4 regions of the Pseudoduganella sp. LjRoot289 genome follow, and region 3 is predicted to be linked to each of the others. Evidence: predicted binding sites of a transcription regulator. Region 3 holds the regulator's gene; each other region holds the start of a gene.
The links. The regulator sigma-54, encoded in region 3, starts transcription at its own class of promoters, with help from an activator protein. The targets are predictions, from matches to a motif close to TGGCANGNAANCTGCTTT.
Positions count from the first base shown of each region.

Region 1: a site for sigma-54 is predicted at 2,433-2,450, ahead of ACSQ8Y_RS12160 (urease accessory protein UreD). Genes of this name have one in related genera too.
Region 2: a site for sigma-54 is predicted at 4,484-4,501, ahead of prpB (methylisocitrate lyase). Genes of this name have one in related genera too.
Region 4: a site for sigma-54 is predicted at 3,119-3,136, ahead of ACSQ8Y_RS24125 (PEP-CTERM sorting domain-containing protein). Genes of this name have one in related genera too.

Region 1 covers NZ_CAXUPN020000001.1:2,901,175-2,908,762, reverse strand. The annotation lists gene ACSQ8Y_RS12170 (hypothetical protein) at 1-880, opposite strand, end outside; gene ACSQ8Y_RS12165 (cation:proton antiporter) at 988-2,295, opposite strand; gene ACSQ8Y_RS12160 (urease accessory protein UreD) at 2,610-3,494, shown strand; gene ACSQ8Y_RS12155 (urease subunit gamma) at 3,507-3,809, shown strand; gene ACSQ8Y_RS12150 (urease subunit beta) at 3,821-4,147, shown strand; gene ureC (urease subunit alpha) at 4,149-5,849, shown strand; gene ureE (urease accessory protein UreE) at 5,867-6,400, shown strand; gene ACSQ8Y_RS12135 (urease accessory protein UreF) at 6,492-7,172, shown strand; gene ureG (urease accessory protein UreG) at 7,185-7,588, shown strand, end outside.
Region 2 covers NZ_CAXUPN020000001.1:3,858,537-3,866,124, reverse strand. The annotation lists gene ACSQ8Y_RS16470 (S41 family peptidase) at 1-1,771, shown strand, start outside; gene ACSQ8Y_RS16465 (DUF6328 family protein) at 1,772-2,239, opposite strand; gene prpR (propionate catabolism operon regulatory protein PrpR) at 2,566-4,350, opposite strand; gene prpB (methylisocitrate lyase) at 4,533-5,423, shown strand; gene prpC (bifunctional 2-methylcitrate synthase/citrate synthase) at 5,451-6,602, shown strand; gene acnD (Fe/S-dependent 2-methylisocitrate dehydratase AcnD) at 6,614-7,588, shown strand, end outside.
Region 3 covers NZ_CAXUPN020000001.1:6,262,642-6,270,229, forward strand. The annotation lists gene ACSQ8Y_RS26970 (KdsC family phosphatase) at 1-380, shown strand, start outside; gene lptC (LPS export ABC transporter periplasmic protein LptC) at 407-1,003, shown strand; gene lptA (lipopolysaccharide transport periplasmic protein LptA) at 1,028-1,624, shown strand; gene lptB (LPS export ABC transporter ATP-binding protein) at 1,627-2,388, shown strand; gene ACSQ8Y_RS26990 (RNA polymerase factor sigma-54) at 2,395-3,879, shown strand; gene hpf (ribosome hibernation-promoting factor, HPF/YfiA family) at 3,947-4,303, shown strand; gene ACSQ8Y_RS27000 (enoyl-CoA hydratase/isomerase family protein) at 4,398-5,477, shown strand; gene ACSQ8Y_RS27005 (PAS domain S-box protein) at 5,679-7,588, shown strand, end outside.
Region 4 covers NZ_CAXUPN020000001.1:5,632,222-5,639,809, reverse strand. The annotation lists gene lipB (lipoyl(octanoyl) transferase LipB) at 1-449, shown strand, start outside; gene lipA (lipoyl synthase) at 454-1,440, shown strand; gene ACSQ8Y_RS24135 (2-dehydropantoate 2-reductase) at 1,437-2,477, opposite strand; gene ACSQ8Y_RS24130 (PaaI family thioesterase) at 2,642-3,067, shown strand; gene ACSQ8Y_RS24125 (PEP-CTERM sorting domain-containing protein) at 3,197-3,859, shown strand; partial or broken gene ACSQ8Y_RS24120 (group I truncated hemoglobin) at 3,976-4,377, shown strand; gene ACSQ8Y_RS24115 (DUF3034 family protein) at 4,423-5,283, shown strand; gene ACSQ8Y_RS24110 (peroxiredoxin family protein) at 5,395-5,904, opposite strand; gene ACSQ8Y_RS24105 (BON domain-containing protein) at 5,907-6,482, opposite strand; gene ACSQ8Y_RS24100 (phosphoheptose isomerase) at 6,536-7,129, opposite strand; gene ACSQ8Y_RS24095 (YraN family protein) at 7,207-7,563, opposite strand; gene ACSQ8Y_RS24090 (penicillin-binding protein activator) at 7,575-7,588, opposite strand, start outside.

The sequences.
Region 1 (7,588 bases), 3.4 Mb from region 3:
ACAGCGTCAGCGCGAAGGCCTGGCGCGGCCCGGCGAGACCATAGGTCAGTTCGAGCTGGCTGTAGGGCGCGCCCGACAGATAGGCTTGCAGGTTGCCGGCCAGGTGGTACTGGACCGCGCCGCCCGGCGCGTCGGCGAACATCAGCTTGACGGCGGCGTTGACCAGCCCGGAGACCAGCACCGCCGCCGCACCGATGGCGGCGGCGCTGCGCTTGGGATAGTGGTGCATCAGCAGGGGCAGCAGCGCCACGACGAAGAACAGAAACGATTCCTTGTTCAGTGTGGCCGGGATCAGGATGGCGAAGAACAGCGCCGTCTGGCGCCTGCTCACCAGCAGGAAGGCGAGGGCAAAGAAGAACAGTTCGGCGCTGTCGTAAAAGAAGCCGCCTACGGTTTGCAGGTAAGGGAAGGCCAGCGCGAGCGCGCTCGGGGCCAGCACCGCCGTCATGGGCGCCAGGCCGGCGTCCAGTGAGATCGCGCGCATCAGGAACAAGCTGCCCAGCAGGGACAGGAAGGACAGGTAGTAGACCACGATGTAGCGGAAGCTGATGGCCGGGTTGGCGGCCGAGCTGGCTTTGACGTAGACCTTCTGCGGACCGAGCGTGCGGGACGCGAGCTGCTTGATGCCAGGTGGCGCGGCGCGGTCGGCGGCGTTGGCCAGCATGGGCAGCAATTGCCGGTAGACGAAAGGTTTCTGGGCACGGGCCTCCAGCATGCCCTCGATGGAAAACTCGGCCGCGTTGTCGCGCAAGCCCCATTTGCCGACGGAGCCCGAAAAACCGGCCGCCGCCACCATCCAGAAGAACGCGAACAGCAGCAGCCGGGACGACCAGGCCGACCACGCCAACTTATGCCAAACTTGATTCAGGAAAGAAAGCATCCGTACTCCGCAGTGGATTTGTCGATTATGCAATAGCCTAAAAGGCAATATTGCACATCCCCGCGAAGTGCGCAAACGGCTACGTCAAACGAATTGCAGACAGTCGCTTAGTCGCGCCAGAACCGGTCGAACAGCGGCTTGACGCTGATGCCGTGCACGGCGATCGACAGCATGATGACCACCAGCGTGATGTCGATCAGTTCGCGCGCCAGGCCCTGCGGCAGGCCGTGGTTGACCGCGTACATCAGGTAGTAGACGGAGCCGATGCCGCGCACGCCGAACCAGGAGACGATGCCGCGCACCCGGCCCCGCGCCGCCGACCCTGCCAGCCCCAGGAACACGCTGAGCGGACGCGCGACCAGGAACAGGAACAGCGCCGTGCTCCATGCGCGCCAGTCCCACACTTGCGCCGTGACGGCGCCGCCCAGCAGCAGCACCAGTGTCAGCTCGGACAGGCGCTCCAGGTGTTCCTTGAAGATCAGCGACTCGCCGCTGACCGTCAGCGGTGCATCGGCATCGGGCGGGGAGTTGGCCGGCGTGGCCGCGTGCGCGGTGCTCGGCTGCGGAGCCTTCAGCAGTCCCTGCCTGTCCTTGGGCGCGCCCGCCAGCACCAGCTCGGTCTGCCGCAATGCCACGCCGGCGAAAAACACGGCCAGGAAACCCCAGGCGTGCAGCCACACGCTGACGCCGTACACCACCGCGATCAGGCCGAGTCCGACCAGGTCGTCGAGCACCTCGTGCTTCGGATCCTTGCCGCGCAGCGCCCAGCCCAGCCGTGCCAGCAGCGCGCCGCCGGCAATGCCGAACAGCACCGCCGACGACGTTGCCCACAGCACGTCCACCAGTGCCCAGTGCCAGCTGTGCTCGCCCAGTTCGTGCAGGCCGAGCAGGCCCAGCCCCAGCATGACGAAGGGGAAGGCGCTGCCGTCGTTCATGCCGGCCTCGCAGGTCAGGGCGAAGCGCAACTGGTCCTTGTCGCCCGCGTGGCGCACTTGCACGTCGGTGGCCAGCACCGGGTCGGTGGGCGCGAGGATGGCGCCCAGCAGCACCGCCGCGCCCAGCGGCAGACCGAGCACCAGGGTGCCGAAGGCTGTCATCAGCCCGACCGAAATGCTCATCGACAGCCACGCCAGCCGCAGCGACGGCGCCCAGCGCGCCAGCGCGAACGGCACCGGCATCTTCACGCCCGCCGAAAACAGCGAGATGAGCACGGCCAGTTCGGCCAGCACCTCGAGCAAGGGCGCTTGCGCGTACGGGTCGATGGCGAAGATGCCGAGGAAGGCTGGCCCCAGCGCCAGCCCGACGCCAAGGTAGACGATGGCCGAGGTCACGGGCAGCCGCGACAAGGTGGTCGCTGCCAGGCCGCGCGCCAGCATCAGGCAGCCGATCAGGATGAACCAGAGTGTGGTGCTCATGCGTTTGGACTATACGCCATGCCTTGCCGCAAGGGCGCGGCATTGGGGGATGCAGGGGCGGGCGCTCCACTTTGGTGCGGCCGTGCCAACTTGGTGCGCTGACCGCGGCCGCGGCGGCGCGAAAGACGCGCAAGCGCTGGCATGCTACTTGCGTATTGCTTTGTATTACTTGCGTACTACTCGTTCAGTACGTGGTCGTCCATCTGGCCGCCCACTTTTTCACTTTTTCATTGATGCCAGACACCGTCATTCACGCGGACACTTTGTGTAGCGCTAACAGCCATCCGGCCGCAGCCATACCCGCTGCCGCCGGCCTGGCTGCGCTTGCTCCGGCGGGCGGCGCCGGTGGCGGCGCGGCCGTCCCGGCGCACGCTCCCTGGCAGGCCAGCCTGGCGCTGGGCTTCGCCGACGACGCCGGCACCACCCGCCTGGTCGAGCGCCGCCACAGCGGTCCGCTGCGGGTGCAGAAGCCGCTGTATCCGGAAGGCGGCGCGGTATGCCATGCCATCGTCGTCCATCCGCCCGGCGGCGTGGTGGGCGGCGACCAGCTGGCGCTGAGCGCCACGGTGGGGGGGCGCGCGCGCGCCTTCCTCACCACGCCCGGCGCGGCCAAGTGGTACAAGGCCAACGGCAAGGTGTCGCGCCAGAGCGTGCGCCTGGACGCCGGCGCCGGCGCATCCATCGAATGGATGCCGCAGGAGACCATCTTCTTCGACGGCGCCCACGTCGAGCTGGAGCAGGATATCGCGCTGGCGGCGGACGCCAGCTACCTCGGCTGCGAAATCCTGTGCATGGGGCGGCGCGCCTCCGGCGAGACCTTCCGCGCCGGCCGTGTGGCGCAGCGCACCCGCATCCGGCGCGGCGGCAAGCTGCTGTGGTGGGAGCAGGGCGCGCTGACGCCGGACGGCATCGCCAGCCCGCTGGGCCTGGACGGGCGCAGCGTGTGCGCCACCCTGATCGCGGCGGGCGCGCCGCTGCCCGCCGCCGTGCTGGCCGACATCCGCAACGACGTCGGCCGCAGCTCGGGCGGCGGTGACGGCAGCGGCTTTGGCGCCACCCAGATGAAAGGCCTGCTGGTCGTGCGCCACCTCGGCGACGACAGCGAGGCCGCACGCGAAATCATGCTGGCCGTCTGGCGCAAGCTGCGGCCGCACCTGCTGGGCCGCGCGGCCTTCGACCCGCGCAGCTGGCGCACCTGAACAGGAAAGACCATGGACCTGACCCCACGCGAAAAAGACAAGCTGCTGATTTTCACCGCCGCCCTGCTGGCCGAGCGCCGCCGCGCGCGCGGCCTGAAACTGAACTATCCGGAAGCGGTGGCGCTGATCAGCGCCGCCATCATGGAGGGCGCGCGCGACGGCCGCAGCGTGGCCGAGCTCATGTCCGAAGGCGCGGCCATCCTCACGCGCGCCGACGTCATGGAGGGCGTGCCCGAAATGATCCCCGACATCCAGGTCGAAGCGACCTTCCCCGACGGCTCCAAGCTCGTCACCGTACACCACCCCATCCCTTGAAGGAGCTCATCATGATCCCTGGTGAATTCATGCTCGAAGAAGGAGAGATCGGCCTCAACCAGGGCCGTGAAACCGTCACCGTCGTCGTCGCCAACCGCGGCGACCGTCCGATCCAGGTCGGCTCCCACTTCCATTTTTTCGAAGTCAATCCCGCGCTCTCGTTCGAGCGCTGGAAGGCCTACGGCATGCGCCTGAACATCGCCGCCGGCACCGCCGTGCGCTTCGAACCGGGCCAGCAGCGCACCGTGGAACTGGTCAAGCTGGCCGGCGACCGCGTGGTGCACGGCTTTAACGGCGCCGTCAACGGCAAGCTGCAAGACACGCCACCGAAAGGATAATATGGCATCGATTCCGCGCGCCGCCTATGCCGAAATGTACGGCCCCACCACCGGCGACCGCATCCGCCTGGCCGACACGGAACTGTTCATCGAGATCGAGAAGGATTACGCGATTTACGGCGAGGAGGTCAAGTTCGGCGGCGGCAAGGTGATCCGCGACGGCATGGGCCAGTCGCAGCGTCCTCACGCCGAGGTGATGGACACCGTCATCACCAATGCCGTCATCCTCGACCACTGGGGCATCGTCAAGGCCGACATCGGCCTGAAGAACGGCCTGATCGCCGCCATCGGCAAGGCCGGCAACCCGGACATCCAGTCCGGCGTGACGATGGCCATCGGCGCGGCCACCGAGATCATCGCCGGCGAAGGGCTGATCGTCACCGCCGGCGGCATCGATTCGCACATCCACTTCATCTGCCCGCAGCAGATCGAGGAAGCGCTGATGAGCGGCGTGACCACCATGCTGGGCGGCGGCACCGGCCCGGCCGTGGGCACTGCCGCCACCACCTGCACGCCGGGGCCGTGGCATCTGCACGCCATGCTGAGCGCGGCCGACGCCTTCCCGATGAACCTCGGCTTCCTCGGCAAGGGCAACGTCAGCCAGCCTTTGCCGCTGGAGGAGCAGGTGCTGGCCGGCGCCATCGGGCTGAAGCTGCACGAGGACTGGGGCACCACCCCGGCCGCCATCGACAACTGCCTGTCCGTGGCCGACCGCCTCGACGTGCAGGTCGCCATCCACAGCGACACGCTCAACGAGGGCGGCTTCCTGGAGCACACGCTGGCCGCGTTCAAGGACCGCACCATCCACACCTTCCACACCGAAGGCGCGGGCGGCGGCCACGCGCCGGACATCATCGCGGCGGTCGGGCAGGGCAATGTGCTGCCCTCGTCGACCAACCCGACGCGGCCCTACACCGTCAACACGCTGGATGAACACCTCGACATGCTGATGGTGTGCCACCACCTCGACCCGGCCATCGCCGAAGACGTGGCCTTCGCCGAGTCGCGCATCCGGCGCGAGACCATCGCCGCCGAGGACATCCTGCACGACATCGGCGCGATTTCGATGATGTCGTCCGACTCGCAGGCCATGGGCCGGGTGGGGGAGGTCATCATGCGCACCTGGCAGACCGCCCACAAGATGAAGGTGCAGCGCGGCGCGCTGGCCGAGGACAGCGCGCGCAACGACAATTTCCGCGCCAAGCGCTACATCGCCAAATACACCATCAACCCCGCCATCACGCACGGCATCTCGCACGTGGTCGGCTCGCTGGAAGTGGGCAAGATCGCCGACATCGTGCTGTGGAAGCCTGCCTTCTTCGGCGTCAAGCCGTCGATGATACTGAAGGGCGGCATGATCGCCGCCGCGCAGATGGGCGACCCGAACGCGTCGATCCCGACGCCGCAGCCGGTGCACTACCGCATGATGTTCGGCGCCTTCGGCGGCGGCCTGCGCAAGTCCTTCACCTTCGTCTCGCAGGCCGCGTTCGACGCCGGCCTGGGCGAACGGCTGCGCCTGAACAAGCAGACCATCGCCGTGAAAAACACGCGCACGCTGCGCAAGCGCGACATGATCCACAACGGCGCCACGCCGCATATGGAAGTCGATCCCGAAACCTATGAAGTACGCGCCGACGGCCAGTTGCTGGTCTGCGAAGCGGCCGCCGTGCTGCCGATGGCGCAGCGCTATTTCCTGTTCTGACGAGGCTTGCCATCCCCATGCTGACCCTGCACACCAAACTCCCCGCCAGCGCCGGCCCAGGCGTCGCCGAACCGGTGGCGCAGCTTGTGCTGCCCTACGAGCTGCGCGAAAAATGCCGCTTGCGCGCCGTGCTCAGCACCGGCGAAGAAGTCGGCGTGTTCACCGTGCGCGGCACCGTGCTGCGCGACGGCGACCTGCTCACCGGCGAAGACCGCAACGTCGTCGTGCGCGTGGTCGCCGCGCGCGAGCCGACCTATAAGGTAACGTGCGCCGATGCGCACACCCTGCTGCGCTGCGCCTTCCACCTCGGCAACCGCCACACGCAGGCGCAAGTGGGCGATGGCTTCCTGCGCATCCGCGCCGACGCCGTGCTCAAGGACATGCTGGCCGGCCTGGGCGCCGTGGTGGTGGCGGAAGACGCCGCCTTCGAACCCGAGTCCGGCGCCTACGGCGGCGGCCACGGGCACGGCCACGACAGCCACGGCGGCCATCCGCTCGCGCCCATCCCGCTGCGCCAAAAGATCCACCGTCCCGGCGACAGCGCGTCATGAAACCTCAGCCTTACATCGACGCCGTAGGGCGGGTTACGCCGTGCCGGCTAACGCGCCCTACGAGTTCGCTTATGCCAGGTGTCGCGCCATGATGCACGCCGCCGCGCTGCTGCATCTGCTGCAGTTCGCCAGCCCGGCCTTGCCGATCGGCGCCTACAGCTATTCGCAGGGGCTGGAAGCGGCCCTGGAGTCGGGCGCGGTGCACAACGCAGAAACGGGGCGCGCCTGGATCGTGCGCCAGTTAAGCGAAGTCGTGTCGCAGTGGGAAGCCCCGGTCTGCTGGCGCCTGATGCACGCCTTCGGGCGCCGCGACGCGGCCGCCGTGGCCGAATGGAGCGAACGCTTCCTCGCTTCGCGCGACACGGCCGAGTTCCGCGCCGAGACGCTGCAGATGGGCTACTCCCTGTCGCGCCTGATCGCCGAACTGGGCATCGCCGACGCCGCCATCACGGCCATGCTGCCGCCCGAAACCGAGCTGGCGCTGCCGGTCGCCTACGCCTGCGCCGTCGCCGCGCTCGACATCCCGCGCGAGGAGGCGCTGCTGGCCATGCTGTTCGCCTGGGCCGAGAACCAGGTGCTGGTGTGCGTCAAATCGGTCCCGCTGGGCCAGGTGGCCGGCCAGCGCATGCTGCTGTCGCTGCGCCCGGAGCTGGAGGCGGCCGCGCTGCACGCCCGCACCGTGGCCGACGAGGACATGAGCAACTGGGCGCCCGGCCTGTCGCTGCTGTCGATGCGGCACGAGGTCCAATACAGCCGTCTATACCGATCTTAAAGAGGAACCATCATGCATCCATCCAATCCGCTGCGCGTCGGCATCGGCGGCCCGGTCGGCTCCGGCAAGACCGCGTTGTGCGAAATGCTGTGCAAAGGCATGCGCGACCATTACGACATGGCCGTCATCACCAACGACATCTACACCAAGGAGGACATGGAGATCCTGCTGCGCGCGGACGCCTTGCCGGCCGAGCGCCTGATGGGCGTGGAGACCGGCGGCTGCCCGCACACCGCCATCCGGGAGGACGCCTCCATCAACCTGGAAGCCATCGCCCGCATGCAGGCCGACTTCCCCTGCCTGGACCTGATCCTGGTCGAATCGGGCGGCGACAACCTGGCCGCGACCTTCAGCCCCGAGCTGTCCGACCTGACCATCTACGTGATCGACGTGGCCGGCGGCGAGAAAATCCCGCG
Region 2 (7,588 bases), 2.4 Mb from region 3:
GAACCAGGACAATCTCGTCACACGCACGGTCTGGATGGCGGTGCTGCGGCGCGACCTGCCTTCGCCGCTGATCAAGGAGAGCGACGAGGAGAAGGGCGCGCCGGCCTCCCCTCCGAAGGAGCCGGAGAAGAAGGATGCCGCCAAGACCGCCAAGGCGGAAGCAGAAGCGGCCGAGCCGCCCAAGGTCGATCCGAAAACCGGCCGCGACGATCCCAAGGTGGCGCTGCTGGCGGTGGCGCCGGTCGCCATCGACTTCGACGGGATCGAGACCCGCATCATCGACCTGCCGATACCGGCCGCGCAGATATCGGACCTGGAGTCAGGCGCCGCCGGGCAGATCTTCTTCCTGCGCGAAGCGGACGGCAAGAAGGCCGTGCAGCGCTTCGACCTGAAAGAGCGCAAGGCCGAAACCCTGGTGGCCGAGGCGGACGGCTACGACATCTCGGCCGACGGCAAGAAGCTGCTCTACAAGATGAAGGACGTGTGGTCCATGGGTTCGGCCGCCGGCAAGGCGCTGCCGGCCGGCGAAGGCCGCATCAAGGTGGACAACATCGAAGTGCGCGCCGAGCCGCGCGCCGAATGGACGCAGATCTTCAATGAAGCCTGGCGCATCAACCGCGACTTTTTCTACGACCCCGGCATGCACGGCGTGGACTGGAACAAGATGCGCGCCAAGTACGCCGCCTTCCTGCCCGAGCTGTCCAGCCGGGCGGACCTGAACCGCTTGATCCAGTGGATGTGCAGCGAACTGGCTGTCGGCCACCATCGCGGCGGCGGCGGCGACACCTTCGTCGACAGCCGCGCCGTTCCCGGCGGCCTGCTGGGCGCGGACTACGAGATCGCCAATGGCCGCTACCGCTTCAGGAAAGTGTACGGAGGCTTGAACTGGAACCCGTCGCTGCGCGCGCCGCTGACCGAGCCGGGCCTGAACGTGAAAGCGGGCGAGTACCTGCTGGCGGTGGATAGCCGGCCGCTGCTGCCGCCGACGAATCTCTACAGCGCATTTGAAAACACCGCCAACAAGGCCATCGATATCACGGTGGGAGCCAACCCGGACGGCAGCAAGTCGCGCACCATCACCGTGGTGCCGGTGGCCAACGAGGACGCGCTGCGCAACCGCGACTGGGTGGAGGGCAATATCCGCAAGGTGCACGCCGCCACCAATGGCCGGGTAGCCTACGTCTACGTGCCGAATACGGCGGCGCTGGGCCACACCTACTTCAAGCGCTATTTCTTCCCGCAGGCCGACAAGGACGCCGTCATCATCGACGAGCGCTTCAACGGCGGCGGCAGCGTCGCGGACTACTACATCGAGATCCTGCAGAAGAAGGAGATCGCCTGGTGGACCATGCGCTACGGCGCCGACATGAAGACGCCGTCCGCGTCCATCCAGGGCCCGCGCGCCATGCTGATCGACGAGACGGCAGGTTCCGGCGGCGACCTGCTGCCGTGGATGTTCCGCAAGAACGCCATGGGGCCGCTGATCGGCAAGCGCACCTGGGGAGGCCTGGTCGGCATCCTGGGCTTCCCGGTGCTGATGGACGGCGGCTTCATCATGGCGCCCAATCTCGCGTTCTGGACGCGCGACGGCGGCTGGGGCGTGGAAAACGAGGGCGTGGCGCCGGACATCGAAGTCGAGCAGACCCCGGCGCTGGTGATCGCCGGCCGCGACCCGCAGCTGGAGAAGGCGATCGAGGTGATCAAGGCCGAGCTGGTGAAGAACCCGCCGCTGCGGCCGCTGCGGCCGGCCTTCCCGGACAAGTCCAGGTAGCTATTTCGCGCGCCCGAACTTGCGCCGCATCAGCTGCGGGTAGCCGAACCACACGGAGATCAGCAGCAGGAAGGCGGCGCCCGCGCTGAGGGCGGACAGCATGGTGGCCCCGGTCACCATTTGCAGCACCACGAACACGTCCAGCGAGATGGCGCCCGCCAGCGGCGCCAATGCATAGCAGATGCAGCGCGACGAGAGCGAGATGGTGTGGCGCGAGATGCGGAAGGGTTCGGCCTGGCGGTGGTAGGCGGCCGGCAGCATCACCAGGGCGATGGCCAGCACCACCAGGGCCAGCGCCGCCACGTGGCAATCCTGCACGACGTCCGGCAACTGCTTGAACGGCTCGTTGAACACCGCGATGGTCTGGAAGCCGAACAGCGCCTGTATGCCCGGCAGCAGCATCCGCGCCTCCTCGATGATGCGGCCCATCTGCTCCTTCAGCGACTCCGTCTCCACCTGCTGATCCATAGCCCCTCCCGATGCGGCGATTCTAGCGTTCCCTCAGCGCGCGTGGCGCGCAACTTGGCAGCGAGCCGGCCTGGCCTGCATTCGGGGGCACGGCGTCCCCGTCTGGCCTTGAGGGCTGCCCCCATGCGCCAAGCAAGCAGTCTCTGCCGCTTTTTTAGTCGCTGGGGTCAGATCCAGTGCCGTCAAGGTAAGCGATTGGCGCCGTGCATTTGGCTCAGTATGGGTTCCCGCTTTCGCGAGAACGACAGTTTGCTTGTTGTTCCGCATCGGCGGACCGCCGGGCAGGCGGGAACCCAGCCTCAGCCTCCATGCGCCATTCCATGCCACTAGGCGTCTTGTTCGGCGCGCAGGCGGCGCCACAGCGTGGTGCGGCTGATGCCAAGGTGGTCGGCGGCGGCGTCGCGCCGGCCGTCAAAGCGGGCCAGCACGGCGGCGACGCTTTCGCGGCCGGCGCGGCGGCCGGCGGCCGGGGTGGCCCTGTCAGTGGTATTGGCGGAATCAGGCGGGCGCGCCGAGGCCGCTGCGAGGGCGGGCATGCCGAGCGCTGCCGGTGTGCCTGCGCTTGCGCGCATGCCAGGAATGTCGTGAGCGTCATCGGCCGCATAGGCGGCATCGGCCATTGCTGCCGCGAACTGCCGGGCCGGCGCGGCCGCCCCCAACTCGGGCGCCACGCCGAGCACGAAGCCGGGCGTCAACGCCTGCAGCGGCTCGGCCGCCAGGAACAGCGCCAGCCGCTCGGTGAGGTTGCGCAGTTCGCGCACGTTGCCGGGCCAGCCGTAGCGCAGCAGCAGCGGGGCGCAGGCCATGATCTCGGCGCGCAGGTTGGGATGCGGCCGCGCGCCCAGCGCCGCCAGCGCGTTCTTCAGCGACCATTCGGCCAGTTGCACGACGTCGTCGGCCCGCTCGCGCAGCGGCGGCAGCGCCAGGCGCAGCACGGCCAGCCGGTAGAACAGGTCGGCGCGGAAGCGGCCTTCGCGCACGCGCTGCTCCAGGTCGCAGTGGGTGGCGCTGATGATGCGCACGCTGACCGCGATCGGCCGCGTGCCGCCCACCCGCACCACCTCGCGTTCCTCGAGCACCCGCAGCAGCCGCGTTTGCAGCGTCAGCGGCATTTCGCCTATCTCGTCGAGGAACAGCGTGCCCCGGTTGGCCGCTTCGAACAGGCCCGCGTGGCCGCCGCGCCGCGCGCCGGTGAACGCGCCTTCCTCGTGCCCGAACAGTTCGGATTCCAGCAGCGACTCGGCGATGGCACCGCAATTGACGGCCACGAAAGGCCGGTTCGCGCCCAGGCTGCGCGGGCTCTCGCGGTGGATGGCTTGCGCCACCAGCTCCTTGCCGCAGCCGGTTTCGCCCTGGATCAGCACCGTGGCGGGAGACTTCGCGTACAGCACCACGGCCTGTCGCATCTTCTCCATCGCCGCCGAGTCGCCGCGCAGGTCGTTCAGGCCGTGCTTGGCGCGCAGCGTGTCCGCCACCACGCCGGCGCGGCCGCGGCCGCGGTTCGCTTCCAGCTGGGTCAGGCGCGCCATTTCCAGCGCGTCGTCGAAAGCCTGGCGGATCGAGGCGGCGGAGTACATGAACACCGCCGTCAGCCCGGCTTCCTCGGCCAGGTCGGTGATCAGGCCCGCGCCGACGATGGCGCGCACGCCGGACGCCTTCAGGTCGTTGATCCGGGCGCGCGCGTCCTCCTCGGTGGCGTAGGTGCGTTGCGCCACGTCGAAGCCGAACGTAGCGGCGAATTCGGCCAGCTCCGGCAGTTTGTCCTGGTAGGTGATCACGCCGATGCGCTCGGACACGCGCCGCGCCCGCGCCAGCGCCTGCATGACGTCGAAGCCGCTGGCCTTGGCGATCACCACCGGCACCGACAGGCGGCCCTTCAGATAGGCCGCATTCGAGCCGGCCGCGATCACCGCGTCGCAGCGCTCGGTGGCCATGCGCTCGCGGATGTGCCGCGCCGCTTCGTCGAAGCCGAGGTTGATCGGCTCTATCGTCGCCAGTTCGTCGTATTCCAGCGTGATGTCGCGGAACAGTTCGGACAGGCGCGACACGGCCACCGTCCAGATCACGGGTTTGTCGGCGATGTCGAAGGGCAGGGGCGTGGAATGTCGCATGTTTCAAATTATAGTGCAAGGCGCAGGCCGGGTGTTTCAATTGCGTTTCAAACTTGTTTCAGTGTTTCAGATTGAAACGGCGTAGTCGGTGCCACATAGTGCCAAGTGCTTGATTTTGCTGTGTTTCACCCGCTGGCACAGCGTTTGCATTACTGCATGCAACCTAACTGAAAGGGCATTACATGAGCCAATATTCCGCAGGCGCCGCGTTCCGCAAAGCCGTCCAGGAAGAATCTCCCCTGCAAGTGGTCGGCGCGATCAATGCCAACCACGCGCTGCTGGCCAAACGCGCCGGCTTCAAGGCCATCTACCTGTCCGGCGGCGGTGTCGCGGCCGGTTCGCTGGGCCTGCCGGACCTGGGCATCTCCAGCCTGGACGACGTGCTGACCGACGTGCGCCGCATCACCGACGTGTGCGACCTGCCGCTGCTGGTGGACGTGGACACCGGTTTCGGTTCCTCCGCCTTCAACGTGGCGCGCACCGTCAAGTCCATGATCAAGTTCGGCGCCGCCGCCATCCACATCGAAGACCAGGTCGGCGCCAAGCGTTGCGGCCACCGCCCGGGCAAGGAAATCGTATCGAAGTCTGAAATGGTGGACCGCATCAAGGCCGCCGTCGACGCCCGTACCGATGAGAACTTCGTCATCATGGCCCGCACCGACGCGCTGGCCGTCGAAGGCCTGGACGCCGCCATTGAGCGTGCCGTGGCCTGCGTGGAAGCCGGCGCCGACATGATCTTCCCGGAAGCGATGGTCACGCTGGACATGTACAAGCAGTTCGCCAAGGCGGTCGGCGTGCCTGTGCTGGCCAATATCACCGAATTCGGCGCGACGCCGCTGTTTACCGTGGACGAGCTGCGCAGCGCCGACGTCGGCCTGGTGCTGTATCCGCTGTCCGCTTTCCGCGCCATGAACAAGGCCGCCGAAAACGTGTACGGCGCGATCCGCCGCGACGGCACCCAGCAGAACGTGCTCGACACCATGCAGACCCGCATGGAACTCTACGAGCGCATCAACTACCACGACTTCGAACAGAAGCTCGATGCCCTGTTCGCCGCGAAAAAAAATAGCTGACATTATCCGAGATACCTGGAGACCGAGATGACCGAACAAGCCCCAAGCTTCAAGCCTAAAAAATCCGTCGCCCTGTCCGGCGTCACCGCCGGCAATACCGCACTGTGCTCGGTCGGCAAGACCGGCAACGATTTGCACTATCGCGGCTACGACATCCTGGACGTGGCCACCACCAGCGAATTCGAGGAAATCGCCTTCCTGCTGGTGCACGGCAAGCTGCCGACCCAGTCCGAACTGAACGCCTACAAGACCAGGCTGAAATCGCTGCGCGGCCTGCCGCAGGCGGTGAAGGCCGCGCTGGAGGCGCTGCCGGCGTCGGCGCACCCGATGGACGTGATGCGCACCGGCGTGTCCGTGCTGGGCTGCGTGCTGCCCGAGAAGGACGACCACAACGTTCCCGGTGCGCGCGACATCGCCGACCGCCTGATGGCCTCCTTCGGCTCCATGCTGATGTACTGGTACCACTACAGCCATTCGGGCAAGCGCATCGAAGTCGAAACCGACGACGACTCGATCGGCGGCCACATACTGCATCTGCTGCACGGCGAGAAGCCATGCGAGTCATGGGTCAAGGCCATGCACGTGTCGCTGATCCTGTACGCGGAACACGAATTCAACGCGTCGACCTTCACCGGCCGCGTCATCGCCGGCACGGGTTCGGACATCCACTCGGCCATCACCGGCGCCATCGGCGCGCTGCGCGGTCCGAAGCACGGCGGCGCCAATGAATTCGCCTTCGAAATCCAGAAGCGCTACGAGAACGCCGACGAAGCCGAAGCGGACATCCGCAAGCGCGTGGAAAACAAGGAAGTGGTGATCGGTTTCGGCCACCCCGTCTACACCATCTCCGACCCGCGCAACGTGGTCATCAAGGAGGTGGCGCGCAAGCTGTCGGAGGAAGCCGGTTCGACCAGGATGTTCGACATCGCTGAACGCCTGGAAACGGTGATGTGGGACATCAAGAAGATGTTCCCCAACCTGGACTGGTTCTCCGCCGTGTCGTACCACATGATGGGCGTGCCGACCGCGATGTTCACGCCGCTGTTCGTCATTTCGCGCACTTCCGGCTGGGCCGCGCACATCATCGAACAGCGCATCGACAACAAGATCATCCGCCCCAGCGCGAACTACGTCGGCCCGGACGACCTGAAATTCGTGCAGATCAAGGACCGTCAATAATGAGCATCCCTATGAACGCCGCCCACCGCAAGGCGCTGCCGGGCACCAAGCTCGATTACTTCGACGCGCGCGCCGCCGTCGACGCAATCCAGCCCGGCGCCTACGACAAGCTGCCCTACACCTCGCGCGTGCTGGCTGAAAACCTGGTGCGCCGCTGCGATCCCGCGACGCTGAACGCCTCGCTGTCCCAGCTGATCGAGCGCAAACGCGACCTGGACTTCCCATGGTTCCCGGCGCGCGTGGTCTGCCACGACATCCTGGGCCAGACCGCGCTGGTCGACCTGGCCGGCCTGCGCGACGCCATCGCCCTGCAAGGCGGCGACCCGGCGCTGGTCAATCCCGTCGTGCCTACCCAGCTGGTGGTGGACCACTCGCTGGCGGTGGAGTGCGGCGGTTTCGACCCGGACGCCTTCGACAAGAACCGCGCCATCGAAGACCGCCGCAACGAAGACCGTTTCGACTTCATCAACTGGACCAAGAAGGCGTTCAAGAACGTCGACGTGATCCCGCCGGGTAACGGCATCCTGCACCAGATCAACCTGGAACGCATGTCGCCGGTGGTGCAGGTGCAGGGCGGCGTGGCCTACCCGGACACCCTGGTCGGCACCGACTCGCACACCCCGATGGTGGACGCGCTGGGCGTGATCGCCATCGGCGTGGGCGGCCTGGAAGCGGAAAGCGTGATGCTGGGCCGCGCTTCGTGGATGCGGCTGCCGGACATCATCGGCGTCGAGCTGACCGGCAAGCCGCAGCCGGGCATCACCGCCACCGACACGGTGCTGGCGTTGACGGAATTCCTGCGCAAGGAGAAGGTGGTGTCGTCCTACCTGGAGTTTTTCGGCGAGGGCGCTTCGCACCTGACCTTGGGCGACCGCGCGACGATCTCCAATATGGCGCCGGAATTCGGCTCCACCGCCGCGATGTTCTACATCGACGATCAAACCATCAAGTACCTGAAGCTGACCGGCCGCGACGCCGCGCTGGTG
Region 3 (7,588 bases):
TGCTGCAGGAAGCGGGCATCCTGACCGCCATCATCAGCGCGCGCCGTTCGCCGCAGGTGACGGCCCGCGCCAAGGACCTCGGCATCGAGTTCGTGCACCAGGGCGGCCACGACAAGCTGACCCCGTTCAACGCGCTGCTGGCCAAGACCGGCCTGTCCGCCGAGGAAGTGTGCTTCATCGGCGACGACGTGGTGGACCTGGTGATACTCAAGCGCGTCGGCTTCGCGGTGGGGGTGCCGAACGGCCGCGCCGACGTGCTCAGCCGCGTGCACCACGTGACCGAAGCCCACGGCGGCCGCGGCGCGGTGCGCGAAGTGAGCGAGTTCGTCTTGCGCGCCACCGGCAACTACGACAAGGTCATGGCCCAGTTCCTGGTCTGAAAGAATCGAGAATATGCGAAGGTTGAATGATGCGTAAACGAACCGCGCAGCGCTGGCGGCTGTCGATCACCATGGTGGCCGGGGTGTTCGCCGCCTGCGGCAGTTTCTGGCTGGTACAGCTGATGAGCCGCAGCGACGAGGAACTCATGGCCGACAAGCGCCTGAACGAGCCCGATTACATCATCGAGCAGTTCAGCGTGGTGCGCATGACCAAGGAAGGCAAGCCGAGCTACATCGTGGCCGGCGACAAGCTGGTCCACCGTCCGATCGACGACGCGTCGGAGATCGACAAGCCGGTGGTGCGCAACCTGAGTTCCGGGCATCCGCCGCTGGACATGACGGCCAGGCGGGCCCGCGTGGACGAGGGCAATTCGCGCGTGAAACTGGAGGGCAATGTGGTGATCGACCGCGCAGCGCAGGGCACGGGCGCGGCCATGCACATGACCACCGAGGCCCTCACCGTTTATCCGGACGAGGACCGCATGGAGACCGATGCGCCGGTGCAGATCATGCAGGGCGGCACCACCGCGACCGGCACCGGCATGAAGGCGAACAACGCCACGCGCCAGGTGCAGCTGCGCGGACGCGGCACCATCGTCACGCCGCCGCCGGCGCCTAAATAATCGAATACACTGAATGGAAAAAACATGAAAAAAATGCTCTTGTCGGCCTTGCTGCTGTGCACGGCCGGGCTGGTCCAGGCCGAGAAGGCCGACTCCACCAAGCCGACCCAGATCAGCTACGACAACGCCGACGTCGACGACGTCAAGCAGATCAGCACGCTGACCGGCAACGTCGTGCTCACGCGCGGCACCTTGCTGATGAAGTCGGCCAAGGCGGTGGTGACCAAGGATCCGGAAGGCTACCAGTACGTGACCTTGACCAGCGTGGGCGGCAAGCCCGCCACCTTCCGCCAGAAGCGCGACGGCGAGGGCGAGCAGTGGGTCGAAGGCGAAGCCGAACGCATCGAGTACGACGGCAAGGCCGAACTGGTCAAGCTGTTCTCGCGCGCCAAGGTGCGCCGCCTGGAAGGCAACAAGCCGAGCGACGAGGTCGAGGGCGAGTTCATTTCCTACGACAGCCGGCGCGAATTCTTCAGCGTGCGCAACAGCGCCGACGGCGGCAGCAAGCCGGGCGCCGGCCGCGGCACCATGGTGATCCAGCCGTCGAACAAGCCTGCCAAGCCGTCCGCGCCGGCAACTGCGCCCGCACCGGCGCCGGTGCAGCCTGCGGCGGGGAAATGACGATGGCGGAACACACTCCAAGCTGCAACAGCACCCTGGTCGTGCGCGGCCTGCAGAAGACCTACGGCAAGCGCCAGGTGGTGCACGACGTCTCGCTGCAGGTCGAGTGCGGCGAGGTGGTCGGCCTGCTCGGCCCCAACGGCGCCGGCAAGACCACCTCCTTCTACATGATCGTCGGCCTGGTGCCGTCCGACGCGGGCAGCATCGACATCGCCGGCGTGGACGTGTCGAGCATGCCGATCCACCAGCGCGCCACGCTGGGCCTGTCCTACCTGCCGCAGGAAGCGTCCGTGTTCCGCAAGCTGACGGTGGAGGAGAACATCCGCGCCGTGCTGGAGATCCAGAAGGTGGACGGCAAGCGGCTGAGCAAGGCGCAGATCGACGAGCGCCTGGACCGCCTGCTGGCCGACCTGCAGATCGAGAAGCTGCGCGAGAACGCGGCGCTGTCGCTGTCCGGCGGCGAGCGCCGCCGCGTCGAGATCGCGCGCGCGCTGGCCACCAATCCGCGCTTCGTGCTGCTCGACGAACCCTTCGCCGGCGTCGACCCGATCGCCGTGATCGAGATCCAGCGCATCGTGCGCTTCCTCAAGGAGCGCGGCATCGGCGTGCTGATCACCGACCACAACGTGCGCGAAACGCTGGGCATCTGCGACCGCGCCTATATCATCAACCAGGGTAGCGTGCTCGCGTCCGGCCGGCCGGACGACATCATCGCCGACGAATCGGTGCGGCGCGTCTACCTCGGCGAACACTTCCGCATGTAAGCACCCATGAAACAGTCTCTGCAACTCCGCACCTCGCAGCATCTGGCGCTCACGCCGCAGCTGCAGCAATCGATCCGCTTGCTGCAGTTGTCCACGCTGGAGCTGCACCAGGAACTGGAGCAGCTGCTGGGCGACAATCCCCTGCTGGAACGGCTGGACGATCCGCTCGACCGCTCGCTGCGCCTGCTTGGCGACGGCGCCATCAACCAGACCCAGTCCAGCGGCGCCGAAGCGTCGCCGGCCGACGTCGGCGCGCCGGCGCAGGACAGCGCGCCCGCGCAGGAAGCCGAAGCGTTCGAGAGCGGCGACGGCGACAGCGCCAGCAACGCCGAGGCCGACAGCGACTGGAGCGACGCCGGCCGCAGCAAGGCGCCCGACGACGAGGACTCGCGCCCGCAGCTCGAGGCCAGCCACTGCACCTTGCGCGAGCACCTGATGGAACAGATGCGCGTGACGGTGCAGCAGCCGCGCGACCGCGTGCTGATGGAGCTGATCATCGACGCGCTGGACGAGAACGGCTACCTGGAAGAGAGCCTGGAGGACATCCACGCCCGCCTGCCGGAAGAGGCCGATGTCGAGCTCGACGAGCTGCAGACGGCGCTGACCCTGCTGCAATCGTTCGACCCGATCGGCGTCGGCGCGCGCAGCGCGTCCGAGTGCCTGTCGCTGCAGATCCGGCGCATGCCGGGCGTGCCCCTGGTGACGCGCCGCATGGCCGTCACCATCGTCGAAAAGCACCTGGCCTGGTTCGCGCAGCGCGAATTCAACAAGCTCAAAAAAGCCCTCGACTGCGACGACGAGGACTTGCGCGAAGCGCAAACGGTGATACGGCTGTGCAATCCGCACCCGGGCGCGGAGTTCGCCTCCGACGTGTCCGACTACGTGGTGCCGGACGTGATCGTGAAGAAGGCGCGCAATGGCTGGCAGGTCTCCTTGAACAACGACGTGATGCCGCGCCTGCGCGTAAACGCGCTGTATGCCAACATGCTCAAGCAGGGCAAGGGCGAGTCCGCCATGGGCGCGCAGCTGCAGGAAGCGAAGTGGCTGATCAAGAATATGCGCCAGCGTTTCGACACCATCCTGCGCGTCGCGCAGGCGATAGTAGAAAGACAAAAGAACTTTTTCAGCCATGGCGCGGTTGCCATGAGACCCCTTGTGTTGCGTGAAATTGCTGATACACTGGGACTACACGAGAGCACTATTTCTCGGGTAACAACTCAGAAATACATGCTGACTCCGCATGGCATGTTTGAGTTGAAATATTTCTTTGGCAGCCACGTCGCCACCGAAGCAGGAGGAGAAGCATCCTCGACGGCGATACGGGCGCTGATAGTGCAATTGACAGGAGCTGAAGACCCGAAAAATCCATTATCCGACAGTAAGATTGCGGACATGCTGGGGGAACAAGGCATGGTAATTGCGCGACGGACTGTTGCCAAGTATCGCGAAGCTCTGAAAATCCCACCGGTTAGTCTGCGTAAAGCTTTGTAGTTTTACTTGGGTTCCCCTACGCGCCAACAAGACGACAGCGTATGAGCCCTCTTCTTTAGGAGTGTGTATGAATCTCACCATCAGTGGACATCATCTCGAAGTGACGCCAGCCATCCGTGAATACGTGCAGAGCAAGCTGGAGAGGATCAAACGCCATTTCGATCAAGTTATTGATATTGCTGTCATCCTGACCGTAGATAACCTCACCGAGAAAGACAAAAGGCAAAAGGCCGAAATCAATCTGCGCATGTCCGGCAAGACCGTGTACGTGGAAAGCCTGTCGCAAGACCTGTATGCTGCCATCGATACGCTGATCGACAAACTGGACCGCCAAGTCATGAAATACAAATCGAAAGTGCAGGAGCACGGCCACGACGCCATCAAACACCTCCCCGACACTTACGAACCCGCCGCCACCCTGTAGGGTCCCCGGCACTCCAACAAAGGGCGCATCTGGCGCCCTTTTTTGCGGCCATCGATCTAGAATACGGTATTGTTGATTTAGCTGATTTAAACCCATGAGCGGACACGTCCTCACGCAAGTTTCCAACGGCACCGGCTTCATCACGCTCGACCGCCCGAAGGCCCTGAACTCCCTGTCGCTGGACATGGTGCGCGCCCTGACCTCCGCCTTGCTGGCCTGGCGCGACGACAGCGCCGTGGCCGCCGTGGTGATACGCAGCAGCAGCGAGAAGGCCTTGTGCGCGGGCGGCGACATCCGCTTCTTCCACGACGTGGGCCGCGCCACGCCGCAGGGCGGCAGCGCGCTGCTGGAGGATTTCTTCACCGAGGAATACGCGCTCAACCACCTGATCCACTATTACCCTAAACCGTATATCGCGTTAATGGACGGCGTGGTGATGGGCGGCGGCATGGGCATCGCGCAGGGCGGACCGGACTGCGGCGTGCGCGTCGTCAGCGGGCGGACGAAGATGGCGATGCCCGAGGTGAACATCGGCCTGTTCCCCGACGTCGGCGGCAGCCATTTCCTGTCGCACGCGCCGGGCCGCCTGGGCCGCTACCTGGGCCTGACCGGGCTGACCGTGGGCGCGCCGGACGCGCTGTACGTGGGACTGGCCGATCATTACGTGCCGGAAGCCGAATGGCAGGCGCTGGGCGACTTGCTGGAAGTCGTGCCGGGCGCGGAATTGCGCGAGGCCGTGCAGGCCTACGCTGCGGGCTTTGACGCCGGCGCCGGCGTGCTGGAAGGCGAGCGTGCCGCCATCGAGCGCCACTTCGCAGCCGACAGCGTGGCGGCCATCATGGCCTCGCTGGCCGGGGACGAGGGCGCGTTCGCGCAGAAGGCGCTGGCAGCGATGCGGACCCGGTCGCCGCTGATGATGTGCGTGACCTTGGAACTGTTGAACCGCGGCGCCTCGCTCGGCGTGGCGGACTGCCTGCGCATGGAGCGCAACGTGGTGCGTCGCAATTTCGAGCACGGCGAAGTGCTCGAAGGCGTGCGCGCGCTGGTGGTCGACAAGGACAACGCGCCGCAGTGGTCGCCGGCGACGCTGGAGGAGGTGACGCCGGCGCTGGTGGCCGGCTTCTTCGCGCCGCCGTGGCCGGCGCACGCGCACCCGCTGCGCCACCTGGCCTAGCCGCCGCCCGGCGCCGGCCCGCGCTTATCCCTACCCCCGAATCAACCTTTCCCTATGTTGGCGCGGCCGCGCCTTTGCTATCGTCTGCATGGGCCGGCCGATGGCGCGCCGCGCCATCGACAGCCGCGGCCGAAGGGGATGGTTTGGTGAGCAGGATAGACAAACGCGCAGTGCGGCCGGGCCGCACGATGGAAGGCTGACATGCACCGCACCCTGGCGCGCCAGTTGCGCCGTTTTTGCGGGATCGACAGCCCCGAGGCTTGGCGCGCCTTGCTGGACGCGCTGCCGGCGGCGGGCGCGCTGCCCGGCATGCCGCCGCCGGTGGCGGCCCTGCTGGGCGGCCTGGAACAACTGGTCGAACAGATCGACCGCAATTTCGTGCGCTACGAGCACGACGTCGCGCTGCGCGCGCACGTGCTGGAACTGCGCTCGGGCGAGCTGACCCAGGCCAATGCCCGCCTGCGGGACGAACTCGGCAGCCGCAACCGGACCTTGCATTCGGTGCGGCTGGCCATGGCTGAACTGCTGCGCCATGAGGACGGCGCCCGCGCGCTGCCCCCCGAGGAGGATCTGGAGGGGCTGTCGGCCCTGCTGCCCGATCTGGTGCGGCGCCAGCAGGCCGGCCGGATCGAATTGATCAACCAGCGTTTCGCGCTGGACCAGCATGCCATCGTCAGCATCGTCGACACCAGCCGCCGCATCATCTACGTCAACGAGAAGTTTTGCCTGGTCACCGGCTACGCGCGCGAGGAACTGCTGGGCTGCGGCTATGCGGTGCTCGATTCCGGCCAGCATGACGCCAGCTATTTCGAGCAGGTGTGGAAGACGGTGGAAAGCGGGCAGGCCTGGCACGGGGAGGTGCACAACCGGGCCAAGGGCGGCCGCCCGTACAGCGTGTACGCCACCATGGTGCCTTTCCTGGACGGCGACGGCCGCCCCTATCAATACGTGTCGATCGAGACCGACATCACCGAAAACAAATTCCTGTCCGAGATCGTCGCCACCAGCGAAAGGCAGTACCGCACGCTGGTCAACAGCCTGCGCGAGGCGGTGTTCCGGACCGACGCGCGCGGCTGCATGACCTTCGTCAATCCGGCCTGGACCGACATCACCGGCTACACGGTGGACGAGACGCTGGGCCATGCTTGCGTCGAGTTCATCCACCCCGACGACCTGGCGCCGGCGCGCCTGCAGTTGGCCCAGCTGCTGGGCGGCCGGGCGGTGCCGCTGAAGCGCGAGCTGCGCTGCCGCACGCGCGACGGCGGCTTATGCTGGCTCGGGGTCCACGTGCGCGCCGAACTGGGCGAGGACGGCCAGCCGAACGGCTTGAGCGGCACGCTGCACGATGTCTCGGAGCGGCGCCGGGCGGCCGAGCAAATCCAGGAAAACCTCAGTTTCGTCGACGCCTTGTTCGATTCCATCCCGCTGCCGGTCAGCCTGAAGGATGCCGACGGCCGCTACCTGCGCGTCAACCAGGCTTATCTCACCTTCTTCTCCACCACCGAGGAGCGCTTGCGCGGCAAATCCCTGGCGCAGGTTGTGCCGAGCGGCAACTCCACCATCCATGCCGAGCGCGACCGCGAAGTGCTGGCCAGCGGCGTGCCGCAAATCTACCAGGACACCTTCCGCATGGGCGACGGGCGCCCGGTCGACCTGCTGGTCAGCAAGGCCTTGCTGCGCGGCGCCGACGGCCGCGCGCGCGGGGTGATCGGGGTGGTGGTCGACGTCACGACGCAGGCCGAAGCGGTGCGCGCGCTGCGCCAGGCCAAGGAAGCGGCCGATGCCGCCAGCCGCGCGAAAAGCGACTTCCTGGCCAATATGAGCCATGAGATCCGCACCCCGCTCAACAGCGTCATCGGCATGACCCTGCTGGCCTTGAAGGCTGCGCCGTCGGCCCGCCTGCAGGACTACCTGGGCAAGATCCGGCTGTCGGGCGAGCATTTGCTGGGTTTGATCGACGACATCCTCGATTTCTCCAAGATCGAGGCCGGCATGCTGACGCTGGAGTATGCCCCGTTCGACCCGGCGCAGCTGCTGGCCAAGGTCCTGGCCCAGGTGGCCGGGCGGGCGTCCGCCAAGGGCTTGCGGCTCGACAGCGCGGTGGCGCCTGA
Region 4 (7,588 bases), 630 kb from region 3:
GCCAAGTGGTGATCTACCTGATGATGGACCTGCGGCGCAACAAGCCCGGCGGCAAGCTGTACGCCCGCCAGTTCGTCAATAAAATCGAGCAAGCCATCATCAATGTGCTGCAGGCGTATAATCTCGGCGGTGAACGCATCGACGGCGCGCCCGGCATCTACATCGCCGGCGGCCCGAAAAAAGGCGCCAAGATCGCCGCGCTCGGCCTGAAAGTGCGCGGCAACGGCTGCACCTACCACGGGGTGTCGCTGAATGTGGCGATGGACCTGGCCCCGTTCACCTGGATTAACCCTTGCGGCTATTCCGGGCTGGAAACCATCGACATGCGCTCCATGGGGGTGGCAGCGCCGCTCGCCGACGTGCAGCTGGCGCTGGCCAACGAACTGGTACGCGTGCTGGAAAGCGCCGTGCCCGCCGAAGAAACCGTATCTACGACTGTACCAACCTAAGCCTATGACCACCGAGACCCCTTCCAGCACCGCCCCAGCTTACAACCCGAGCGAAAAGCAAAAAGGCGCCAGCAAGACCTCGCGCATCCCGATCAAGATCACGCCGATCGAGCAGATCGAGCGCCTGAAGAAGCCGGACTGGATACGCGTGAAGGCTGCTTCCGCGTCGACCCGCTTCTACGAGATCAAGGACATCCTGCGCGAGAACAAGCTGGTCACCGTGTGCGAAGAGGCGAGCTGCCCGAACATCGGCGAATGCTTCGGCAAGGGCACCGCGACCTTCATGATCATGGGCGACAAGTGCACCCGCCGCTGCCCGTTCTGCGACGTCGGCCACGGCCGCCCGGACCCGCTGGACACCGACGAGCCGCAAAACCTGGCCAACACCATCGCCAAGCTGCGCCTGAGCTACGTGGTGATCACCTCGGTCGACCGCGACGACTTGCGCGACGGCGGCGCCCAGCACTTCGTCGAGTGCATCACCAAGACCAAGGAACTGTCGCCGGCAACACAGATCGAAGTGCTGGTGCCGGACTTCCGCGGCCGCCTGCAGAAGGCGCTGGACCTGTTCGCCAACGGCTTGCCGGACGTGATGAACCACAACCTGGAAACCGTGCCGCGGCTGTACAAGGAAGCGCGTCCGGGTTCGGACTATATGCATTCGCTCAAGCTGCTCAAGGACTTCAAGGCCATGTACCCGGGCGTGAAGACCAAGTCCGGCATCATGGTCGGCCTGGGCGAGACCGACGAGGAAATCCTGCAGGTGATGCGCGACATGCGCGAGCACGACATCGACATGCTGACCATCGGCCAGTACCTGGCGCCGTCCAACAGCCACCTGCCGGTGCGCCGCTACGTGCACCCGGACGTGTTCAAGATGTTCGAAGCGGAAGCCTACAAGATGGGCTTCAAGCACGCCGCCGTCGGCGCCATGGTGCGTTCCTCGTACCACGCCGACGAACAGGCGCACAAGGTGCTGGCGCCTGCCTAAGCGCGCGCCGCCGCCAGGGCGCGGTACATCTCCGCCGCGCTCAGGGATTCCTGCCTGCCCTCTTCCGCCGCAGTGACCAGCTCGGTCATGCGACGGTTGACGGGCGCATCCATTCCCAGCGAGGACGCCAGCGCGGTAATTGCGCCGTTCAGATAATGTACCTCGGTCTTGCGGCCCGCCTGCAAGTCTTCCCACATCGATGAGCGCGCTTCAGGGTCGATCTTCAGCATCGACGCCGCCACCCGCGTGAACAGCGCGTCCGGCAGCCGCAGCAGCAGCGTGAAGGCGCGCGGGCCGACGCTGACTACCTTGGCCGGCGTAATGCCGGCTTTGGCCAATACTGCGCGCCCCTCGTCCACCATCAGCGCCAGCGAGCGGCGGTAGTCGCGCTGACGCAGCTGCGCGGTCAGCGGCACGCCGGACAGGGCGTTGACGGAATTGTTCAGGTTGATCAGCAGCTTGCCCCACTGCACGGACGCGAAATCGGCACACTCGGTGATGGGCAGCTGCGCCGCACTGAACGCGGGCACCCAAGGCCGCAGCGCGGGCGAGGCCTCCGCCATCAGTTCGCCCGCCGTGCCCCGGTGCAAACGGCCGTCCGGCATCTGCACCACGTTGAACGGCACCATGCCGCCCAGTACGGTCCAGCCGGGCAGGATGCGGCGCAGCGTGTCCGCGTTGCCGACACCGTTTTGCAGGCTGAGGATGAGGGCTGAAGGATGGGCGTGGGCCCGGATGGCTTCCGCGGCGGCCGCCGTGTCGGCACTTTTCACGGTGACCAGCACCAGCGCCGCGCTGGCCAGGCTGGCCGGATCGTCCGTGTAGGGAACTTGCGCGCCGCCCAGCGCGGCGACGCGGCCGTGCAGGTCGGTCAGCGTCAGGCCGTGTTCAGCGATGCGCTGGCGCATGCGCGCGCGGCCCAGCAGCGTCACGTCGGTCCCGGCTGCCAGCAGCGCGCCCCCGACGTAGGTACCGATGGAACCGGCGCCAAACACGGCGATCGCACCGGGGCGGGCTGCTGCATACTCGGATTGCATAGCGTGGTCCATATTCGTCCTGAGTGGGGAATCAGGCAACAATATGGACCAGATCCGGCGGCTTGGGAACCGCTTTGCCGAAATCGGCCCTGCTTAGCCCGTTTTTCCTCTGCCGTGCAAGACGGGCACGGATAGAATTGGTATTTTCGCCACGAGAGACCGCCATGGACACACCAAAAAAATTCAATATCGACCAGCTCGACCAGTTCGGCAAGGGCAAGCTGCCAGAACACATGGGCATACGCTTCACGGCCATCGCTTATGGCGAGGCGAGCGCCGAAGTCGCGCTGCAGCCGCACCATCTGGCGCCGAACGGCTATCTGCACGCCGGCACCGTGGTCACGCTGGCCGACACCGCCTGCGGCTACGGCTGCATCGCCAGCCTGCCGGAAGGAGCGCTCAATTTCACCACGCTGGAACTGAAATCGAACCACCTTGGCACGGCGCGCGACGGCGTGATTGCAGTAACGGCCAAGGTCGCGCACGCGGGCCGCACCACCCAGGTCTGGGACGCGACGGTGACGCACAAAGACACAGGCAAGACGATAGCGTTGTTCCGCTGCACGCAAATGATTCTGTACCCCAAGTAGTAATTGCCTGAGACAGCACGTCGTTACCGTTTTTCGCCGAATATGATGAAATGGAACATTGATTGCATTTTGGAAAATATATTCTTATAATAAATTTCCATATGGAATTTTTCAGCAAAGCGAGAACAAATGAAACAGGTTTTTCTGGCCGCCATCCTCGGTTGCGCCGCTGCAGTTGCCAGTGCAACGCCTCTACTGATTCAAGACGGCGGTTTTGATAACTCGAATGTGCCGCTGGGGGGCGAACGTTATGGGAACGGCTATCGCGGCTATGTTGTCGATGCGCCATGGGTCTTCGCCAACGGCGCGGGCATTGCGAATAATTCGACGGCATGGGGAGGCGTCGCGAGGACCTCTTCCGTGGTTTTCCTGCAAGACGTGGCTAGCCTGCATTGGGCGCCGGCGGAGTTGTCGCAGACCTTCACTTCCGACGCCACGGATTATATGGTGTCGTTCGATATGGCACAGCGCCCCAACAACCACCAGAGTGTGCAGATTACACTGGACGGCAAGGTGCTGGGTGGCGGCGTGTTGACCCCGGCAGGTGCGGACTGGGCGACCTACAGTTTCAATATTAGCGGTTTGCTGGGGAGTAGCCATACCATCGACTTCAAAGCAGCGACGGGGACGGACTCTTCGCTCTTCCTCGACAATATCAAGGTCTCCGCAGCGGAAGTGCCGAGCACGGCTGTTGATGAGCCCGGGACTATCAGCATGTTCCTGGCGGGCTTATGCATGCTCGGCTTCACCGCAGGATCGCGTCGCGCTGTTGGAAGAAATGGAGCTCGATAGTGGCGAGACATAGCCCTGCGTCGTCTAGCACCAACGATGTCGCGAACATGAGAAGTGAGCGGCCGTTTGTATAGGATGATCTGTTAAATTGGACGAATTTCGTACAAAGCTATGACATGATCAAACTTTCCAAGGCCGCCACCCTCGCCCTGTTGCTGGCTTCCTCGCTGGCCTGCGCGCAGACGCCGTACACCGAGGACTCAACCTACCAGGGACTGGGCGGCAAGGAAGGCATCAAGCGCATCACCGACACCTTCATTGCGCTAGTGCTGGCCGACCCCCGCATCAAGGACACCTTCGCCGACTTCGACATGCAGCAGTTGAACGTGCGCCTGCAGGAACAATTCTGCGAGTTCGCCGGCGGCCCGTGCAAGTACACCGGCAAATACCGCGACAAGACCATGGACGGCGTGGGCACCGTGCGCGACATGAAGTCGGTGCACATCGACCTGAAGATCACCAACGCCCAGTTCAACGCGCTGGCCGAAGACTTGCAGATCGCCATGGAGCGGCACGGCGTGCCCAGCAGCGTGTCGAACAAGCTGATCGCCAAGCTGGCACCCATGCAGCGTGACATCGTGACTGCTTCGCCCGGCGTACAGGGCAAGCTCGACATGGGCAAGTTCCTGGCCACCGGCGGCGTCAGCCAGATCGAAGGCGCGGGCGGCGGCGGCCTCACGCCGTGGGCCCTGATCACCGGCTACGGCTCGCGCGACAGCTGGGCCGCCAACGCCCATTACACGCACGTGAAGACGCAGGACTATTCGCTGGGCAGCTACGGCGTGGCGGTGGGCGTCGGCGACCGGCTGGAATTGTCGCTGGCGCGCCAGGACTTCAAGGGCGAGCTGGCGCCGCTGAACGCGCTGCACATCAAGCAGGACATCGTCGGCCTCAAGTTCAGGCTGCTGGGCGATGCGGTCTACGAGCAGGACAGCTGGCTGCCGCAGGTGGCGCTGGGCATCCTGTACAAGAAGAACAAGGGCATAGGCGGCCTGGGAGCCCTGGGCGTCACCAACGTGACCCAGCTGGGCGCCAGGGACGACAGCGGCTACGACTATTATCTGTCGGCCACCAAGGTGCTGTTTGAGCAAAGTCTATTGGTGAACGGCACCTTGCGCGCCACCAAGGCCAACCAGATGGGCCTGCTCGGTTTCGGCGGCGACCAGGGCGACAGCGCCAGGCTGATGCCGGAGGTGTCGCTGGCCTATCTGATCAACCGCAAGCTGGCGCTGGGGGCCGAATACCGTCACAAGCCGCACAACCTGGGCGTGGATCCGGAGCGGGCCTATTACGACGCCTTCGTGGCCTGGTTCCCGAACCGTAACATCTCGGTCACGGCGGCCTACGTCCACTTGGGCGAGATCACCGTGTTCAACAAGAAGAAGCAGAAGGGCTGGTATTTGTCCCTGCAAACGGGTTTTTGAAGCTTTGGCGGGTTACGCCTTCGGCTCGGCGCCCCCGGCTAACCCGCCCAACGAGAACGCGGCAGTAGGGCAGATCAGCGGGGCGCACCGAGTGCAGCGTAACCCGCAGGGTTAACCCTGCAGCGCCTTTTCAAGCAGCTTGTGCAGCGCCTGGAACTCCGGCTCGCCCACGTAGCGCTTGATGATGCGGCCTTCCTTGTCGATGACGAAGGTGGTCGGCGTCATGGCCACGTTGCCGTAGGCCTTGGCGGCGTCGCCCGTCACGTCCAGGGCCACCTTGAACGGCAGCTGGCGCGTTTCCGCGAAGTTGAGCACGTAGTTGGGCGGGTCTTCCTTCATCGCCACCGCCACGAACTCCAGCCCCTGCGCCTTGTACTTGTTGTAGGTGTCCACCATCTGCGGCATTTCCTTCACGCAGGTGGCGCAGGACGTGGCCCAGAAGTTGACCATCACCACCTTGCCGCGCAGGCTGGCCGGCGTGATGCGTTCGCCCTTGATGCCGACAAAGGTCACATCGGGCGCGCTGCTGTGCTTGCTCAGCGAGAAGTAGGCGGTCACGCCCAGGCCCGCTATGACGGCGGCGGCCAAGGCGGGTTTGATCCAGGCGGAGGGCGATTTCATGATCAGTTCGCTGCGGGTTTGGGCTGGTACTGTTTCCATTCATCTTCGCTGATGTACTCGAACACCTTGACCACCTTGTACACGCCGTTCACGCCGCGCGCCACGTCGGCCGCGATGCCGCCTTCGCGCTGGGTCACGCGGCCCATCAGGTAGACGTTGCCGCGCTCGGTCACCACCTTGAAGGAATTGGCCGAGATGTCCTTCATGTCCACCAGGCTGGCTTTCACCTTGGTGGTGATCAGCGCGTCGTTCGAGCGCGAGGTGTAGCTGGCCGGGCCGGCCACTTCCAGTTCGTTGGTCACCGAGACCACGCCCTCGATGGCGCGGATCTCGCGTTCCAGCGTATCCTTCATGGCTTGGTCGCGCACTTCGCCGGTCAGCAGCACGCGGCGGTTGAAGCTGGCGATGTTGACGTGGCCGGCGTCGCCCACCAGGTTGGGCAGCTTCACCTCGGCCTTGACGGCGATCGCCTTGTCCTCGGTCTGCGCGCCGAAGGTGCGGCGGTCGGACGCGGCCACGGTGCCCGCCACGGCGCCGCCGACGATCAGCGGCACGCAGGCCGACAGGGAGGACAGCATGGCGCCGCCCAGGGCGGCGATCAACAGGGTGCGTACAAGGGCATTTGGCTTATTCAATCTGCATCTCCTCCGAACAGCGCGACGTCGATCCCGTCGCACAAGGCATGTATGGTCACCAGGTGGACTTCCTGGATGCGGGCGGTGCGGTCGGCCGGCACGCAGATGTGCACGTCGGCGTCGGTCAGCATCTTGCCGATGGCGCCGCCACCCTTGCCGGTCAGCGCGATCACGCGCATCTCGCGCTCCAGCGCCGCCTCGATGGCCGCCATCACGTTGGCCGAATTGCCGGACGTGGAGATGGCCAGCAGGATGTCGCCGGCCTGGCCGTAGGCCTGCACCTGTTTCGAGAAGATCTCGCGGTAGCTGTAATCGTTGGCCACGGCGGTCAGGATGGAGGTGTCGGTGGCCAGCGAGATGGCCGGCAGCGGGAAGCGCTCGCGCTCGAAGCGTCCCACCAGCTCGGCGGCGAAATGCTGCGCGTCGGCGGCCGAGCCGCCGTTGCCGCAGGCCAAGATCTTGTTGCCGTTGGACAAAGCCGAAAACATCAGTTCAATCGCCTGTCCGATCGGCTGCGCAAGCACGGTCGCGGACTGGATCTTGATTTCGGCACTTTCGTGGAAGTGGGAGAGGATGCGTTGAGTATTCATAGTCGGGGATTATAGTGCAGTCGCGCGCGGGACCGGACAAGCGCTGTTAAATATGCTTACACTTCGATGCTGACCGGTCAGGCGCGGACTTCGAGCACATTCCTCAGCCAGCTTAATTGTTTGCCATCGATCGCCACCACGTCGAAGCGGCACGGCGGCAGCGGCTTGACGCGCAGCAGGTAGAACTGGGCGGCGTGGATCAGGCGCTTCTGCTTGGCCGGCGTGATGCTGGCGGCGGCGCCGCCGTAGCCGCTGCCTGCCCGGCGCCGCACCTCGACGAACACCAGCGCCGCGCCGTCGCGCATGATGAGGTCGATTTCGCCGCCCTTGCAGCGGAAATTGCGCTCGACCAGGCTCAGGCCGTGCAGCCGCAAGTGGTCCAGCGCGTCGTCCTCGCCGGCGTTGCCCTGCAGCTGTTTGGCGGTGAGCGGCATGGCCGGGGCCGCTAAGGCTGCACCG